DNA from 2 places in the Xanthomonas sp. NCPPB 3582 genome. Region 2 is predicted to be linked to the other one. Evidence: predicted binding sites of a transcription regulator. Region 2 holds the regulator's gene; the other holds the start of a gene.
The links. Region 2 encodes FliA, which starts transcription of late flagellar genes. Its sites were predicted from a motif close to TAAAGTTTNNCNNNCNNNGGCCGATAA; they were not measured.

Region 1 (8,918 bases), 1.4 Mb from region 2:
CCGGAAACCAGCTTCACCATCTGCACGTTCTGGTACATCGATGCGCTGGCGGCGATCGGCCGCAAGGACGAGGCGCGTGAATTGTTCGAGCGTATTCTCTCGCGCCGCAATCACCTGGGCTTGCTGTCCGAAGACCTATCGTTCGAAGACGGCGAAGCCTGGGGCAATTTCCCGCAGACCTATTCGCACGTCGGTTTGATCATCGCAGCGATGCGCTTGTCGCGGAGCTGGCAGGAGGCGTCATGAGTCGTTTGGTGGTGGTATCCAATCGCGTCGCGGTCCCGGGCGAAACCCGGGCCGGCGGCCTGGCGGTGGGGTTGCTGGCCGCGCTCAAGGAGCGTGGCGGCATGTGGTTCGGCTGGAGCGGCAAGACCGTGCGCGGCGACAGCGGCGGCATGCACGAGCAGAGCGAAGGCGACATCACCTTCGTCACCATGGACCTCAACAAGCGCGACATCGATTCGTACTACAACGGCTTCGCCAACCGCACGCTGTGGCCGCTGCTGCACTTCCGGCTGGACCTGGTCGATTACGACCGCGCCACCCGCGAAGGCTACATGCGCGTCAACCGGCTGTTCGCCGAGAAACTGGCGCCGCTGCTGAAGGACAGCGACACCTTGTGGATCCACGACTACCACATGATCCCGCTCGGGGCGATGCTGCGCGAGCTGGGCGTGGGCTGCAAGATGGGCTTTTTCCTGCATGTTCCGATGCCATCGGCGGATCTGGTGCAGGCGATGCCCGATCACGCGCGCCTGTTCAGCACCTTCTATGCCTACGACCTGGTCGGCTTCCAGACACAGCGCGATGCCGAGCGCTTCAAGGCCTACGTGCGCCTGTTCGGCGGCGGGCGCGTGCTGGACGGCGATCTGGTCGAAGGCCCCGGCGGGCGTCGCTTCACTGCGGCGGCGTTTCCCATCGGCATCGATACCGACCTGATTGCCAACCAAGCCAAGGCCTCGGTCGGCAAGCAATCGGTGCGCGACCTGCGCGAGAGCCTGCGTGGGCGCCAGCTCGCCATCGGTGTGGATCGGCTGGATTATTCCAAGGGCCTGCCCGAACGCTTCCTGGGCTTCGAGCGCTACCTGGAGCGCTATCCGGATCAATCCGGCAGCCTCACGTATCTGCAGATCGCGCCGGTCTCGCGCGGCGATGTCACCGAATACCGCCAGTTGCGCGGTCAGCTGGAGCAGATCGCCGGCCATATCAACGGCGGGCATGCCGAGCCGGACTGGACGCCGCTGCGCTACGTCAACCAGAACTTCAGCCACGCCACGTTGACCGGCTTCTATCGTGCCGCATCGGTGGGCCTGGTGACGCCGCTGCGCGACGGCATGAACCTGGTGGCCAAGGAGTTCGTTGCTGCGCAGGACCCCGAAAATCCGGGCGTTCTGGTGTTGTCGCTGCTGGCCGGCGCGGCCGACGAAATGAAGGAAGCGCTGCTGGTCAACCCGCACGATCTGGACGGCGTGGCCGATGCGATCGCAACCGCGGCGAGCATGCCGCTGGCAAGCCGCATCGAGCGCTGGCACGGGATGATGGACCACTTGCGCAAGAACAACATCGGTCACTGGCGCCAACGCTACCTACAGGCACTGGCCGAGGTCTGAGCCAGGCTCGGCGCGCCCAGACGCACCGCGATCGGGCAATGCATCCTTCTCCCGCCGGGAGAAGGTGCCCGAAGGGCGGATGAGGGTACGTGTGCATGTAAGCATGAAAGATCTCAGCGTCTACAGATCCCGATTTTCAAATCCCAAAATTCCCGCTTCATCGTTTGAGTCAATAGCGAAATAGAGCTACCCCAGAATCATGCATTCGCCGCCACATGCGAATGCCGCCCGAACCCACGGGCATCCACCGCAGACTCACATTCCCTCTGAATTTGAACAATTTCAGCGTTCCATGCTCACAGGTTGGAACGCTGGTTCCTATTCCGTCACGGACGCGACAGGAGCAAGGGTCTAAAATGCCGCGATGATTAGTGCTGAAGGACCCTGGGAGGGGCTGCGCGTTCATGTCCAGGTTGCCGGCAGTCTTTGCCACCGAGCGACCTTTCTCCCTCCACGACTTGTCGCCCGCTGCGGCCCAAGTCCTTCCTGACATCTCAAAATGACTGATCAATCCTCAAAACGTGGGCTAGGCGCCTGGTTGCTGGTGGCCTATGCCGTGGTGATCGCCGTGCTCGGTGCGGTGCTCGCCTACGAAGGCGGGCGCCTGGTGGCCGTCGGTGGTTCCTGGTACTACCTGCTGGCAGGTATCGCGCTGCTGCTGGCGGGCGTGCTGCTGGCGGCGGGCAAGCGCGCGGGCCTGTGGCTGTTCGGCGCCACGCTGGCCGCCACCATTGCCTGGGCACTGTGGGAAGTGGGCCTGGATGGCTGGGGCCTGGTCCCGCGTCTGGCCTGGATCTCGGTGCTGGGCCTGGTGCTGCTGCCGTTCTGGGGCGTGGCGCGTCGGCGCATGCAGCCGCTGTCCGGTGCAGGCTATGTGGTGGTCACCGGCGTGCTGCCGGTGCTGGGCGCAGCACTGATCCTGTGGCCGCTGTTCGTGCCACGCAACGTCGAACTGGCCGATGCGTCCAGGCAGGCTGACAACCCCGCCGCCTTCAGCCGCGCCACCGTGCCCAGCCCGGACGGCAACGTGGCCGCCAACCACGACGCCAGCAACTGGACCGCCTATGCCGGCTCCAACCTGTCCAATCACTACACCCCGGGCGCGCAGATCACCCCGGACAACGTGAAGAACCTGAAGATCGCCTGGGAATTCCACACCGGGGACCTGAAGCCGGCCGGCTCCAAGCTGGGCTACGCCTTCCAGAACACCCCGCTCAAGGTCGGCGACCTGCTGTACATCTGCACGCCCACCCAGAAGGTGATCGCGGTGGAAGCGGCCAACGGCAAGGAGCGCTGGCGCTTCGACCCGCAGACCAACCCCAAGGCAATGGCCGGCGTGGCCGCGACCACCTGCCGTGGCGTGTCGTACTACCAGGCACCGCAAGGCACCGCCGAGTGCCCGACGCGGATCTTCTGGCCAATGGTCGATGGCCGCCTGGGCGCACTGGATGCGCAGACCGGCAAGCTGTGCACCAGCTTCGGCAACAACGGCTACGTGGACCTCAATGCCGGCACCGGCAACACCAAGCCGGGCTTCGTCGGCCCGACCTCGCCGCCGGTGGTGATGCGCGGCGTGGTGATCCAGCCCACCGGCCAGGTGCGCGACGGCCAGGAAGGCGATGCGCCGTCCGGCGTGGTGCGTGGCTTCGATGCCCTCACCGGCCAGCTGCGCTGGGCCTGGGACCTGGGCAACCCGGCGATCACCGCCGAACCCCCGGCCGGGCAGACCTATACCCGCTCCACCCCGAACGTGTGGTCGCTGATGGCCGCCGACGATGAGCTGGGCCTGGTCTATCTGCCCACCGGCAATGCCTCCGGCGACTTCTTCGGCAAGGGCCGCACCCCGCAGGACGAGGAGTACACCGCCTCGCTGGTAGCCGTGGACGCGGCCACCGGCAAGGAACGCTGGCACTTCCGCACCGTCAACCACGATCTGTGGGACTACGACATCGGCCCGCAGCCGAACCTGGTCGATTGGCCGGTGGCCGGCGGCGGTACCCGTCCTGCCGTGATCCAGGCCACCAAGTCCGGCCAGGTGTTCGTGCTCGACCGTGCCACCGGCGCGCCGCTGATGCCGGTCAAGCAGATCCCGGTGCCGCAGGGCACCGATCATGGCGACTGGACCGCCGCCACCCAGCCGGTCTCGCCGGGCATGCCCAATACCGTGGGCGCGCCCAGCCACGACGTCGAAACCATCGTCGAATCCGATGCCTGGGGCATGACCCCGTTCGACCAACTGGCCTGCCGTATCCAGTTCAAGCAGTTGCGTTACGAAGGCATGTTCACTCCCCCCACTCTGCAGGGCTCGCTGGCCTTCACCGGCAACCATGGCGGCGTCAACTGGGGCGGCGTCTCGGTGGATCTGCAGCGCGGCATCATGGTGATGAACAGCAATCGCCTGCCGTACACCTTGCAGGTCTTTACCCGCGAAAAGATGAACGAGCTGGGCGTGGTGTCGGTGTTCGAAGGCAAGAGCAAGACCCCCGGCTACATGGCGCAGAAGGGTCTGGCCTACGGCGCCCGCAAGGAGCCGTGGATGTCGCCGCTCAACACCCCGTGCGTCGCCCCGCCGTGGGGCTATATCGCCGGCGTGGATCTGCGCACCCAGCAGGTGCTGTGGCGCCGTCCGCTGGGGACCGGCTACGACCAGGGCCCGATGGGCATCCCGTCCAAGACCAAGTTCGAGATCGGTACGCCCAATAACAGCGGCTCGCTGGCCACCGCCGGCGGCGTGACCTTCATCGGCGCGACCCTGGACGACTTCATGCGCGGCTTCGACACCCGCACCGGCAAGCAGGTCTGGGAAACCCGCGTGCCGGCCGGTCCGCAGGCCGCACCGATGAGCTACACCATCGACGGCAAGCAATACATCGTGGCCGCGGTGGGTGGACACGACCGCATGGAAACCAAGTCGGGCGACAGCGTGATCGCATGGACGCTGCCGGACGATGCACAGGCGACGCCGGCGAAATAATCCAGCCGCCTGGCTGTAGAGTGATCGATGAAACCGGTCGTCGCGAGACGGCCGGTTTTTTTGTGCCTGCAGCACAGGGGATTGCTGGGCGAGGCATGGCAGACCGGCAGCACCGCCACCAATGCCCAGTGAGCCGCACCCCGCGCAACGCGCTGCTGGCGCAAGCGGGCCCGAGCACCGTCATGGCCGCTGCCTGGATAACCATGCCGCCCGCTGCCAGGAGCAGATCGATGCTCTGCGGTTTGATCTGCATGGCGGCCACGCGCCGCCTTTCATCACATGAAATTCACATTCAGCTGCGGCCATTGAATGACTGCAGGCGCGGCCGACACGCCACGGCGCCTACTGAAACCGCTTCCAAATCAACTACATCGGTTTTTTACCTGCGTCTCCGTCACGTTCCGACAAACGGTGCATTCACACCATCATGATTCGGCCTCGGCCGCCGATACCCCATTGCAGCCCACCTCCTGCCGCTCGCCGATCTCCCTTCCAGAACACCAGTTGGACTCAGCCTATGTCGCCTTCACACGATGTCGCCCCCGTTTCCCGCCCATCGCCGGGCGCAAACGTTGCGCGTAGCGCCTGGACTGCATGGCTGCCCGCCGCCGCACAGATCGGGCTGCTGGCCTTGCTGACGGTCTATGCCGCCACGCGGATGCCCGGCGGTGTCGCCGGCGCCTTGGCCAGCTTGTTTCCCGCGCTGCTGGTGCTGGGCGCAGCCAGCGCCGGCCTCTGCTGGTGGACGCGTCGGCGCAGCAGCGCACAGCTGCAGCAGGCGCTGTCTGCAGTCACCGCGATCGGCCAAGGCCGCTTCCAGCGCCTGGACCTGCGCACCGCGGCCGGCGAACTCGCACCGCTGCTGCACGCGTTGCAGGACACCCAGGACAAGCTCGCCATCCGCCTCGATGTGATGGAACAGGGCCTGCGCCACGGCCAGTTCGTGATCAAGGCGCTCGACGATCTGGACACCATGATCCGCATCGCCGACGACGACGGCCAGGTGCTGTTCGCCAACCGCAAGTTGCTGGCGATGCTCAAGCTGATCGAGCCGGACGTGCAGAGCTTCCGCCCCGGCTTCCACGCCGAAGGCTTCGTCGGCGGCAGCATCGGCGACATCTATCCCGACAGCCAGGCCGCGATCGACCGCATGCGCGCCTTGAACGCTTCCAAGGCGGTGCGCGCGCCGTTCTTCGGCCGCCAGATCGACTTCGTCTACAGCCCGATCATTGCCGCCGACGGCACCAAGCTGGGCACCATTGCACAGTGGGTGGATGTCACCGCCCAGGTCAACGCCGAGCAGGCGCTGATCCAGATCATCGACGCCGCCTCGGCCGGCGATTTCAGCCGCCGCATGCAGCTCGAAGGCATGGACGGCGTGCTGCTGTCGCTGGCCCAGGGCATCAACCGCATCTACGACTCGGTGGAAACCCATCTGGCCGCACTGGCGCGGGTGATCGGCGCGCTGGCCGAAGGCGATCTCACCCAGCGCGTGGACGGCGATGCGCACGGCATCTTCGCGCGACTGCGCGAGGACACCAACCAGACCGTGGCCCGCCTGACCGAAATCATCGGCGGCATCCAGGCCGCATCGGGCACCATTCGCCAGGCCGCGGTGGAAATCGCCGCCGGCAACACCGACCTATCCGAGCGCACCGAACAACAGGCGGCCAACCTGGAAGAAACCGCCAGCTCCATGGAGGAACTCACCTCCACCGTGAAGCAGAACGCAGAAAGCGCGCTGCAGGCCAACCGCCTGGTGGTCGGCACCGGCGAAGTCGCCCAGAACGGCGGCCAGGTGATGGACGATGTGGTTGCCACCATGGGCCAGATCAGCACCTCCTCGCGCAAGATCGGCGAGATCATCGGCGTCATCGACGGCATCGCGTTCCAGACCAACATCCTGGCGCTCAACGCCGCAGTGGAAGCGGCGCGCGCCGGCGAGCAGGGCCGTGGTTTTGCGGTGGTGGCCTCGGAAGTGCGCGCACTGGCGCGTCGCTCGGCCGATGCCGCCAAGGAGATCAAGACGCTGATCGCCGACTCCACCGACAAGGTGGAACTGGGCTCGGGCCTGGTGCACCGCGCCGGCGCGACCATGCGCGAGATCGTCGGCTCGGTGAAGCATGTCACCGACATCATGAGCGAGATCACCGCGGCCAGCGCCGAGCAATCCAGCGGCATCGAACAGGTCAACCGCACCGTGGCGCAGCTGGACGAAGTCACCCAGCGCAATGCCGCGCTGGTGGAAGAAGCCACCGCCGCCGCACGCAGCCTGGAAGAACAGGCGGTGGAACTGGCCGATGCGGTGTCGATCTTCCGCCTGCAGTCCGACGTCCACCCCAGCACCTCCACTGTCGTGCGCGCCAGCTTCCACAACGCAGCGTAAGCCCGGCAAATCCTGCGATTCGTAGATACCGTCTTGCCCCTCACCTGGCAAGGGCTTTCTGTGGGTCAAATGCGGTGCCCGATTTGAGGACGCCATAGACCAGATGCAGCAGCTTGCGCATGGCGGCGCAGACGATCTGCTTGCCGTGTTTGCCGCGTGCATGCAGACGCTGTTTGAGCGCGGTGATCACCGGGTTATGACGTATGGCGACCAGGGCTGGCATGTACAGTCCGGCGCGCAGCCGCGCCGAGCCGGTGCGGGAGATGCAGACCTTGCCCTGATACCTGCCTGATTCGTGCAGGCGCGGGTTCAGGCCGGCGAAGGCCGTCACCGCGCCCGCGTCGGCGAAGCGGCTTACCGGGCCCAGCTCGGCCAACAGCAGCGCAGCGCTGATGTCGCCGATCCCGTTGATACTGGTCAGCAGATGACGCTGCTGACGCAGGTCCGGGTCTTGGTCGATGTGATCGTCGATGGCCTGCTGGATCTCGTTGATCCGAGCTTGTAGATGCGCGATCAGCCCCTGGATCGAGGGTTGCACGTCTGCGGGGGCAACCTCCAGCCGGTTGCGCTCCATCAGCAGCATCTCCAGCAGGTCATCGCGGCGACGCACCAGCGCCTTGAGCGTCTTCAGGGCCGGTGGATCGGGCTGCCAGGCGCGCAGCTGGTCGCGATGGCGCAGCCCGTAACTGGCGATCAGCTTCGCATCGCTGCGGTCGGTCTTGACCCGCCGCAACTGGCTGCGCGCATACAGTGCCACCTGCGCCGGATTAAGCACGCACACCCGATAGCCGCACTCGTGCAGGAACTCGGCAAGCGCTTCGTGATAGCTGCCGGTGGCCTCCATCACCACCCAGCTATCCGGCTGCGCGTGGGTGCGCAGCCACGCGTGCAGGGCAGCAAATCCCTTGGGATCGTTGGCGAGCTTGGCCTTGGTGCGGTGCTTGCCATTGGCCAGCTCGATGGCCAGATCCACGCTGTGTTTGGCGACGTCGATGCCCACGATGGGGGACATGGAAACCTCCTGAAATCAGATGGACGACGATCAGCGCTGGTCCAGGTCCTGCCTTGTGATGCGAGTTCACGCCTGTGGCGGACTCTTGATACCGTCCGGACACCGAGGGCCAGCAGTTGCAGATGCAGAGCCGATCTACGATACAAGCTCGAGGCTTAAGGAGCGCATGGGCTTCTTGCATCTGCTCCGATGATCAGTCGGAAGACATAACGCTGTTATGCGGCCATGTCCAGATACAAGGAGCGCACCAGGGCGCGACGGTGCGTTACCGATCATGCCAGTCGCGCTCAGGCGCGCTCTTGCGAACAGCGCATCGGTGTGCCCGATCGCGCCGGCCCGACGTCAGCATAGAAACTGCCTCATCCACGCCGCCGTGCGTCAGTCCAGAAACCGCGCGTGTTGCTCGGGGGTGGGCAGCATGCAGTGGTCGCTGCGTCCGAACCAGCGATACCGATTGCGTGCGATCAGGCGATAGCCGATATCGCGCAGGCCACGCGGTATCACGCGCAATACGGCCGCCAGTCGCCACCAGCCGCCCAGACCCGACAGCACGCGCACGATGGCATCGCTGTCGGTCCATGCGCCGCCGTGGTCCACCAGCAGGAACGACAACGGATCGTCCGGGTCCAGCCCATGCTGCTGCAACAGCGCACGCCCGGCCTGGCCCTGCATCGCGGCAAAGCGATAGCGCCCGCGTCGATCGTGGCGCAGCAGGAACTTGACCCAGCCATTGCACAGCAGGCACACCCCATCGAACACGATGGTGGCCGGCGCGGTACGCGAAGCGGCAGTCGAGCTATCAGCGCGGTTCAAGCCAGCCCTCGTAGCGAATGAACGGCCCCACCAGCGGCAGGTGCACGTCGACCAGAAATCCGTAGCGGCCGGCATCGGCATGCTCGCGGCAACGCACCTGTTCGAACCAACGCGTAGGCAGCG
Region 2 (8,918 bases):
CGCCCAGCACCTAGGCGATGTCGAACCGGCGGGCAGCAGTGCCAAAAATCCCAATTGGCACCTGCACTTAACGCTGCACATCCGGCACAGCATTTGCTTCCAGCTGTCTCCGCGCGCTCCCACGCCCTCTCGCCAGAAACCCGGCACTGCAGGTTTTGGCACACCGCATGCATTAGCTCTGGCGAGACCGCAGCTAGCACCACCGCTGCGGGGCGGATGGCAGGACTTGGAACTACCCACGGGACAGGCAACTCATGACGCTGGCAACACACCCACATTCAACCCGCACCCGCCCGGCGTCCGGCGGGTCCCGTTCCTGGAGGCAACTGGCATGAAGATCAAACGCTTTGTCGCCCCGGATATGCGCACCGCGTTCCGCATGGTGCGTGAGGAACACGGCCCGGATGCCGTGATCCTGTCCAACCGTCGTACCGCCGAAGGCATCGAGATCGTCGCCGCCAGCAACTACGACGAAGAGCTGGTGCAGCGCGCCCTGGAAACCGCCCGCGAAACCCCGGCCGCCGCCGCGCCGGTGCAGCAGGCTCCCGTGCAGCAGGCCCCGGCGCAAGTCGCTACCCGTCCCGCCGCGCCGGTCCACGCCCCGCTGAAGCCGGCTGCCGAGACCGGTATGAGCCACCGCCAGCGCGTGGCCAGCGCCGCCGAAGACATGATCGCCGCCATGGCCCTGCGCCAGCCGGCCAGCGTGCCACGCCAGGCCCCGGTCGCCACCCCGATCCGCAGCGCCGCGCCGATGCCGGCCGTGCAGGAACTGGCCGCGCCGGTCGTGCAGCGCCAGGAACACGCGCTGTCGGCGGTGCCGGAGCAACTGTTCGCCGACTTTTTGACCACCGCCCCGGTGCAGCGCCCGGCCGTGCAGGCCGCCCCGACCCCGGCCCCGGTCGTGGCCGCCACGGTTGCCGCCCCCGCCCCCGCCTACGCCGCCCAGGACCAGGACGACGACACCTTCGACGACGAAGCCGACTTCGATCTGGACGACGCGCTGCCGCAGATCCTGCCGCCGGCCGCGCTGCCGCCGATCGTGGTCGCCCCGCCCGCCCCCGCTGCCCTGGCCGCGGTGCCGGCCGCCGCCGCGCCGATCCCGCAGAACGACGAAGAACTCAAGCAGCTGCGCGGCGAACTGGCGCTGATGCGGCAGATGATCGAGCGCGAAATGAACCGCCTCACCGACGAGCGCCTGCGCGGCTCCCCGGTGCGTGCGCAGGCGCTGGAACTGATGGACGACTATGGCTTCGACGCCGGCCTGACCCGCGACGTCGCCATGCAGATCCCGGCCGATACCGAATTGCACCGCGGCCGCGGGCTGATGCTGGGCCTGCTGTCCAAGCGCCTGCCGGTGGCCCCGGTCGACCCGCTGGAACGCGGCGGCGTGATCGCCCTGGTCGGCCCGACCGGTGCCGGCAAGACCACCACCATCGCCAAGCTGGCCCAGCGCTTCGCCGCCCAGCACGCCCCGCGCGACGTGGCCCTGGTCACCACCGACACCCTGCGCGTCGGCGGCCGCGAGCAGCTGCACAGCTACGGCCGCCAGCTCGGCATCGCGGTGCACGAGGCCGACAGCGCCGAAAGCCTGCTCGAACTGCTGGACCGCCTGCGCGACTACAAGCTGGTGCTGATCGACACCGCCGGCATGGGCCAGCGCGACCGCGCCCTGGCCGCCCAGCTGAACTGGCTGCGCGCCGCCCAGCAGGTCACCTCGCTGCTGGTGCTGCCCGCCAACTCGCATTTCGCCGACCTCGACGAGGTCGTGCGCCGCTTCGCCCACGCCAAGCCCCAAGGCGTGGTGCTGACCAAACTCGACGAGACCGGCCGCTTCGGCAGCGCCTTGTCGGTGGTGGTCGATCACCAGATGCCCATCACCTGGGTGACTGACGGACAGCGGGTCCCCGACGACCTGCACCGCGCCAATGCCGCCAGTCTCGTTCTTCGTCTTGAAGATTTGCGGCGCGCTGCCGATAAGCCCTGTACTCCGGAGCACAACCATGCAGTCGCGTGAATACGCCAAGCTGACCAACGCCTTCCCCCTGTCGGCGACCCGTCCCGAGCCCCTGGGCCCGGTGCGCACCATTGCCGTGACCGGTGGCAAGGGCGGCGTGGGCAAGACCAACATCTCCGCCAACCTGGCCGTAGCGCTTGCCGACATGGGCAAACGCACGCTGCTGCTGGACGCCGACCTTGGCCTGGCCAACCTGGACGTGGTCTTGGGGCTCTCGCCCAAGTACACCCTGGCCGACCTGATCGCCGGCCGCTGCACGCTCGATGAAGTGATCATCGAAGGCCCCGGCGGCGTGCTGGTGGTGCCGGCCGCCTCCGGTCGCCGCCACATGGCAGAACTGGCCCCGGCCCAGCACATCGGCCTGGTCAACGTGTTCTCCGAACTGGAACGCGACCTGGATGTGATGGTCATCGACACCGCCGCCGGCATCACCGACAGCGTGCTGACCTTCTGCCAGGCCGCCCAGGACACCGTGGTGGTGGTCTGCGACGAGCCGGCCTCGATCACCGACGCCTACGCGCTGATCAAGGTGCTCTCGCGCGAACGCGGCGTGGACCGCCTGCAGATCATCGCCAACATGGTGCGCGACCCCAACGAGGGCCGCCTGCTGTACGACAAGCTCTCGCGCGTCTGCGAGAAGTTCCTCGGCGACGTGTCGCTGAACTACCTCGGCCACGTGCCGCAGGACGACTGGCTGCGCCTGTCGGTGCAGCGTCAGCAACCCGTCATCAAGGCCTACCCCGCCAGTCCGTCGGCGCAGGCCATCGCAGAAATCGCGCGCCGTACCTCGCGCTGGCAGGCCCCCACCGTGCCGCGCGGCAACGTCGAGTTCTTTGTCGAACGCATCATTCAACGGGGAGTGGCCGCATGAGCACCGCCACCGCAACGACCGCTAGCGCGCAATACCGCGCCGTGCAACGCAACAACGCCAACGACGTGGTGACCCAGCACGCCGATCTGGTGCGCCGCATCGCCCACCATCTGGCCGCCCGCCTGCCGGCGAGCGTGGAAGTGGACGACCTGATCCAGGCCGGCATGATCGGCCTGATCGAGGCCTCGCGCAGCTACGACTCCGAACAGGGCGCCTCGTTCGAGACCTATGCCTCGATCCGTATCCGCGGCTCGATGATCGACGAGATCCGCCGTGGCGACTGGGTGCCGCGCTCGGTGCACCGCCGCGCCCGCGACGCCGCTGCTGCAGTGCGCAAGATCGAGCAGAACACCGGCCGTGCCGCCGCCGCCACCGAAGTGGCCGCCGCGATGGAAATGCCGCTGCCGGAGTATCTGCGCCTGATGGAAGATGCCGCGCGCGGCCAGGTGCTGAGCCTGGAATCGCGCATCGAAGATCACGGCGAGCTGGACACCACCGCCAAGGGCGGGCCCAATCCGCAGCAGATGATGGAGCGTGGCGAATTCGGCCGCGAGCTGGGCAAGGCCATCGGCCAGTTGCCCGAGCGCGAGCAGCTGGTGCTGTCGCTGTACTACGAACAGGAATTGAACCTGAAGGAAATCGGCGCCGTGCTCGGTGTCAGCGAATCGCGCGTGTGCCAGATCCATGGCCAGGCCGTGGTGCGTCTGCGCGGCCGCCTCAAGGTATTCGAACTGGCCGATGCCGGTGTCGAAAATGACGATTGATTTTTTTCGTGTTAGGAGCTTGATGTGAACAAGAACATGCGGATCCTGATCGTGGACGACTTCTCGACGATGCGACGTATCGTCAAGAATCTGTTGGCGGATCTTGGCTTCACCAATACCGCAGAGGCCGAAGACGGCAACAGCGCGCTGGCTGCGCTGCGCGCGGGCCCGTTCGACTTCGTGGTGACGGACTGGAACATGCCCGGCATGACCGGCATCGACCTGCTGCGCAACATCCGCGCCGACGCCAAGCTCAAGCACCTGCCGGTGATGATGGTCACCGCCGAAGCCAAGCGCGAGCAGATCATCGAAGCCGCGCAGTGCGGCGTGAACGGCTACATCATCAAGCCGTTCACCGCCCAGACGCTGGAAGAGAAGCTGGGCAAGGTGTTCGAACGTCTGGCGGCGACCGCCTGATGAACGCCACCGTGGAAGCCGATGCCGAACGTGCCGCGTTGATCGAGCGCCTGCAAAGCGCGCTCGATGCACTGGAAAGCGGTGACCAGATCGCCTGGCGTCGCGAGGTCGATCACCTCGCCGCGCTGCGCACACGCCCGATGATGCAGAGCCTGAGCCGGCTCGCCCGCGAACTCGGACAGGCCCTGGGCGAATTGCCCACCTTGCCCGAAGAAGCCGGCGAACTGGACGATGCCTGCTCGCGCCTGGACCACGTGGTGGAAATGACCGAAAAGGCCAGCCATCGCACGCTGGACCTGGTCGAGGAATGCCGCGTGCTGGCCAACCAGCTGCGCGACGGTGGCCTGAATCAGGACCAGGGCGCGCTGATGGACAAGATGCGCCATAACCTCACCGAGCTGTCGCTGGCGCAGAGCTACCAGGACCTGAGCGGCCAGATCATCCGCCGCGTGGCCGGGATCGTGCGCCGCGTGCATGAGGGCTTCGGTGCACTCGGCCTGCCGCCGAAGAATCCCGAGCCGAAGAAAGACGACGGCGGTCTTGCCGGTCCTGCAGTCAAGGGCCTGGACCGTCACGCGGTGTCGCAGGACGACGCCGACGACCTGCTGTCCGGATTGGGGTTGTAACCATGAGTGCTGTTCCAGACGATATTGCTGCCGATTTCATCGTCGAGGCCCAGGAGATCCTGGACCGCCTCGGCGAACAGCTGGTGTCGCTGGAACAGGCGCCAGACGAAGCCGACCAGCTCAACGCGGTGTTCCGCGGCTTCCACACCCTCAAGGGCGGCGCCGGCTTCCTGGCGATCAAGCCGATGGTGGAGCTGTGCCACGCCGCCGAGGAAACCCTGGGCATGGCGCGCTCCGGCCAGGCGGTGCTGCAAGCGCATCACTTCGATGCCGCGCAGCAGTCGCTGGATTATCTGCAGGCCATGCTGGACGCGATGGGCTCGGGCGAACCCGTGCCGCACGCACCGGCCACGCTGATTGCGCAGTTCGATGCCAAGAGCGGCCCGCCAGCGGTCAAGGCGGCGCCCAAGGCCGCTGCCGCTCCGGCACACGATGACGCCCACGCACCCGCAGCGCCCGGCGCCAAGGCCGGCCCCAAGGCGGCCGCCAAGGCCGGTGCCGAAGCCGAACAGACCGTGCGCGTGGACACCAAGCGCCTGGATGCCATCGTCAACCTGATTGGCGAACTGGTGCTCTCGCGCAACCGCCTCAAGACCTTGCGCACCCGCCTGCGCGACGAAGAACTCGACCGCGCGGTGAGCACGCTGGACATCGCCACCGCCCGCCTGCAGACCGCGGTCATGCGCACCCGCATGCAGCCGGTGAGCAAGGTCTTCGCGCGCTTCCCCAAGGTGGCCCGCGACGTTGCGCGCACCCTGTCCAAGGAAGTGGAGCTGGAACTGATCGGCGCCGAAACCGAGCTCGATCGTAATCTGGTCGAAGCCCTGGCCGACCCGTTGGTGCACCTGGTGCGCAACGCCATCGACCACGGCATCGAATCGCCGGCCCTGCGCGAAGCCACCGGCAAGCCTCGTAGCGGCCATGTGCGCCTGTCCGCGCAGCAGGAAGGCGACTACGTCAGTATCGAAATCCAGGACGACGGCGCCGGCATCGACCCCGAGCGCCTGCGCGAGATCGCCCGCGGCAAGGGCCTGATCGACGCCGAGGCCGCCGCCCGCCTGAGCACCGACGAGTGCCTGCACCTGATCTTCATGCCGGGCTTCTCGACCAAGGCCGAAGTCACCGATATCTCCGGCCGCGGCGTCGGCATGGACGTGGTGCAGTCGCGCATCCGCGAACTCAGCGGCCAGATCCAGATCCAGTCCGAGCTGGGCCGCGGCAGCCGCTTCATGATCCGCGTGCCGCTGACCCTGGCGATCCTGCCGACCCTGCTGGTGCAGGCCGGCGAAGCCGTCTACGCCTTGCCGCTGGCGCGCGTGGTGGAAGTGCTGCACGCACCGCAGACCTCGCTGGGCTGGTTCGACGGCCGCGCCGTGCTCGACCGCCGCTCGCATACCCTGCCCCTGATCGACCTGCGCCGCTGGCTGGGCGTGACGGCGGACCAGCCGCCGCTGCTGACCGTGGTGCTGCTGCAGGCTGGCGAAACCCGCTTCGGCCTGGTAGTGGACCAGGTCCGCGGCCGCGAGGAAGTGGTGATCAAGCCCCTGCCCCGCGCCTTGCGCGGCCTGCCCGGCTATGCCGGCGCCACCCTGATCGGCGACGGCCGCATGGCGCTGATCCTGGATGTGGATGGCTTGCGCTCCAGCGATCATTGAGCTTCGGGATTCGGGATACGCCCCCGGTTGCCTGAGTGATGACAACGGCCGCACACAGCGGCCGTTGTCGTTTCCGAAGATCTCGCTACGCGCTCGTGCAGACGATTTCTCGCATGGGTCCCCCCCTTTTCCCGCGAGCGTTTCTCCTTCCCCCGCTTGCGGGGGAAGGTGCCCGGAGGTCGGATGGGGGCAGCGGTCTCGCGTTGTCCCCAGATGCAGCGCACGACCTCAACCGCCCTCATCCGGCGCTGTGCGCCACCTTCTCCCACGCGCGGGAGAAGGCGATGGATTGCCAGCGCTGCAGCAGTCCGGCCAACGCCTTTCCCTTATTGCCCTATTTGGGAACCGTTATTTGGCCCCCGTTATCTCGTTGCGAAACACTCAGCGCGTCATCGACGGACCAGACTGGCTGACGGCTTGCTGGGACTGCTCCAGCGCCTGCTGCTGTTCGCGCGCCTGGGCCTGAGTCTGGTTGATTGCCTGCAGGCGATCGAACGACTGGGTCTCTGGTGTCTGCACGGCGTCCACGGTTGGCATATAGGCACGCTGGTGAGCCGGGTCATTCAGAGCGCCCTGCACGACGAAGACCCTTTCGCCGCCGGCCAGCTTGGACGTGTGGGTATTGAGAACGACATGGTCCACCCGCGACAGTCCTTCCTCTTTCGCTAGCGCAAGCAGGCTGGCGGTCATGCGCTGGCTTGATGCATCCCACTGCCTGCCATGTTCGGTATCGAGCTTCTGCACCCCATCCTTGATCTGCCGGTAGAGCTGGTGATCCTCATGACCTGGGTCTGCCGGAAGGCGCTGAGTTGATGTTCCTTGCGATTGGGCTTCACGTGCACGGAGCTCCTGCTCCAGCTCTTGTGCAGAGATCGGCGAGACATGCAAATGCGTGTTCTTGCTGTGCTGGAACAAACCCGGCGTCGGTGGCTGGGTGCTGCTATCCAGGTAAGGCATCGGGCGCGTATTGCTGCCTAGATCAATGCCGTTGCGCTCGAGTATTTCTTCTTTCAATCCCAGACGTCGCATATTCAGAATCATCGGCTGTTCTGGCTCGCCGGGCTTTGGCTTGTTGTATTGCCGCTCATAGATGGCGGCCGTGGCCACCACCCATGGCCCGTAGTGGTTGGTGTAGTCGGACTGGCCTGCATGTCCGATGCGCGTGTTCGCGGCAGGCTTGTCGAAGAAGTTAGCACCCATCGCTTCGACGTTAGCCGCAGTTGCGGGCATTGTCATGTCTGCGTTCAAAGTGAGGTTGGGCTTAAGCGCGTAATTGAATTGCGGCATACCGCCGGTGCGATCGATGAAGTCATGTACACGGCCTGGTGCCTCCCGATAGATATCCTCCAGAGAGGCATGCGGATTTGATTGCCGCACCCTGCTAACGACTGCATTCCAGCCTGCGATTTCCGCGCTAGCTTCATCTGCTCGATTGCTTGATAACACCTTTTCCGCGGCGTCGGAATAATCGTGCGTAGTTTGGGCTATCTGCTTCGCTGCGGTTTTAAATTCCTCACGCGAAGCAGCCGCGGCCGGACTGTACATACCATGTTGCAGTTCGTGACCTAACACAAACGTCATGTCACCAGAGTCGAGCGATTGATACGCCCAGGGTTTCCTAGACATCTCATGGCCATGGAAAATGGTCGATTCGGAGGTGTCTATGAGCAGCAAGCGGTATACGGATGAGTTCAAGATCGAGGCGGTCCGGCAAGTGACCGATCGTGGGTTCAAGGTGGCAGAAGTCGCCGAGCGGCTGGGTGTCACCACGCACAGCCTGTACGCCTGGCTGCGCAAGTTCGGCAAGCCCGGCGTGGTACAGCGCGCCGAGGTAGACCAGAGCGCCGAGGTTCGGCGCCTGAAGGCCGAGTTGCGCCGCGTCACCGAGGAGCGCGACATCCTAAAAAAGGCCGCCGCGTACTTTGCCAAGGGGTAAAGGCAAAGTACGCCTTCATGCAAGCCTACTGCAGGGAATTCAGGGTCTGTGCGATGTGCCGGGTATTGCGGGTCAACCGGTCGGGCTATTACGCCTGGTTGTGCTCGCCCGACAGTGAGCGCGCCAAGGAAGACGAACGCCTGCTGGGGCTGATCAAGCACCACTGGCTGGCTAGCGGCAGTGTGTATGGGCATCGCAAGATCGCCAAGGATCTACGCGATCTGGGTGAGCGTTGCAGTCGCCATCGTGTGCATCGATTGATGCGCGCCGAGGGACTGCGTGCCCAGGTGGGCTATGGTCGCAAACCGCGCTTCCATGGCGGAACGCCGTGCAAGGCGGCACCCAACCTGCTGGATCGGCAGTTCGACGTGACCGAGCCGGACACGGCCTGGGCGAGCGATTTCACCTTCATTCGCACGCACGAAGGCTGGATGTACCTGGCTGTGGTGATCGATCTGTTTTCCAGGCAAGTCGTCGGCTGGGCGATGCGCGATCGGGCCGACACCGAGTTGGTCGTGCAGGCCTTGTTGTCTGCGGTGTGGCGGCGCAAACCCAACGCTGGTTGCTTGGTTCACTCGGACCAAGGGTCGGTCTACACCAGCGATGACTGGCAGAGTTTCCTGGCGTCCCATGGC

Region 1: a site for FliA is predicted at 5,010-5,036, ahead of ACCQ05_RS05570 (methyl-accepting chemotaxis protein). Genes of this name have one in related genera too.

The regions. Positions count from the first base shown of each region.
Region 1 is NZ_CM192968.1:1,314,927-1,323,844, reverse strand. It holds gene ACCQ05_RS05585 (glycoside hydrolase family 15 protein) at 1-246, shown strand, start outside; gene otsA (alpha,alpha-trehalose-phosphate synthase (UDP-forming)) at 243-1,610, shown strand; gene ACCQ05_RS05575 (membrane-bound PQQ-dependent dehydrogenase, glucose/quinate/shikimate family) at 2,149-4,584, shown strand; gene ACCQ05_RS05570 (methyl-accepting chemotaxis protein) at 5,102-6,970, shown strand; gene ACCQ05_RS05565 (IS110 family RNA-guided transposase) at 7,011-7,982, opposite strand; gene ACCQ05_RS05560 (thiol-disulfide oxidoreductase DCC family protein) at 8,361-8,795, opposite strand; gene ACCQ05_RS05555 (DUF4166 domain-containing protein) at 8,782-8,918, opposite strand, start outside.
Region 2 is NZ_CM192968.1:2,754,836-2,763,753, forward strand. It holds gene flhF (flagellar biosynthesis GTPase FlhF) at 332-2,014, shown strand; gene ACCQ05_RS11650 (MinD/ParA family protein) at 2,001-2,885, shown strand; gene ACCQ05_RS11655 (RNA polymerase sigma factor FliA) at 2,882-3,649, shown strand; gene cheY (chemotaxis response regulator CheY) at 3,674-4,066, shown strand; gene ACCQ05_RS11665 (protein phosphatase CheZ) at 4,066-4,692, shown strand; gene ACCQ05_RS11670 (chemotaxis protein CheA) at 4,695-6,347, shown strand; gene ACCQ05_RS11675 (XVIPCD domain-containing protein) at 6,729-7,928, opposite strand; one part of gene ACCQ05_RS11680 (IS3 family transposase) at 8,011-8,248, shown strand; one part of gene ACCQ05_RS11680 (IS3 family transposase) at 8,248-8,918, shown strand, end outside.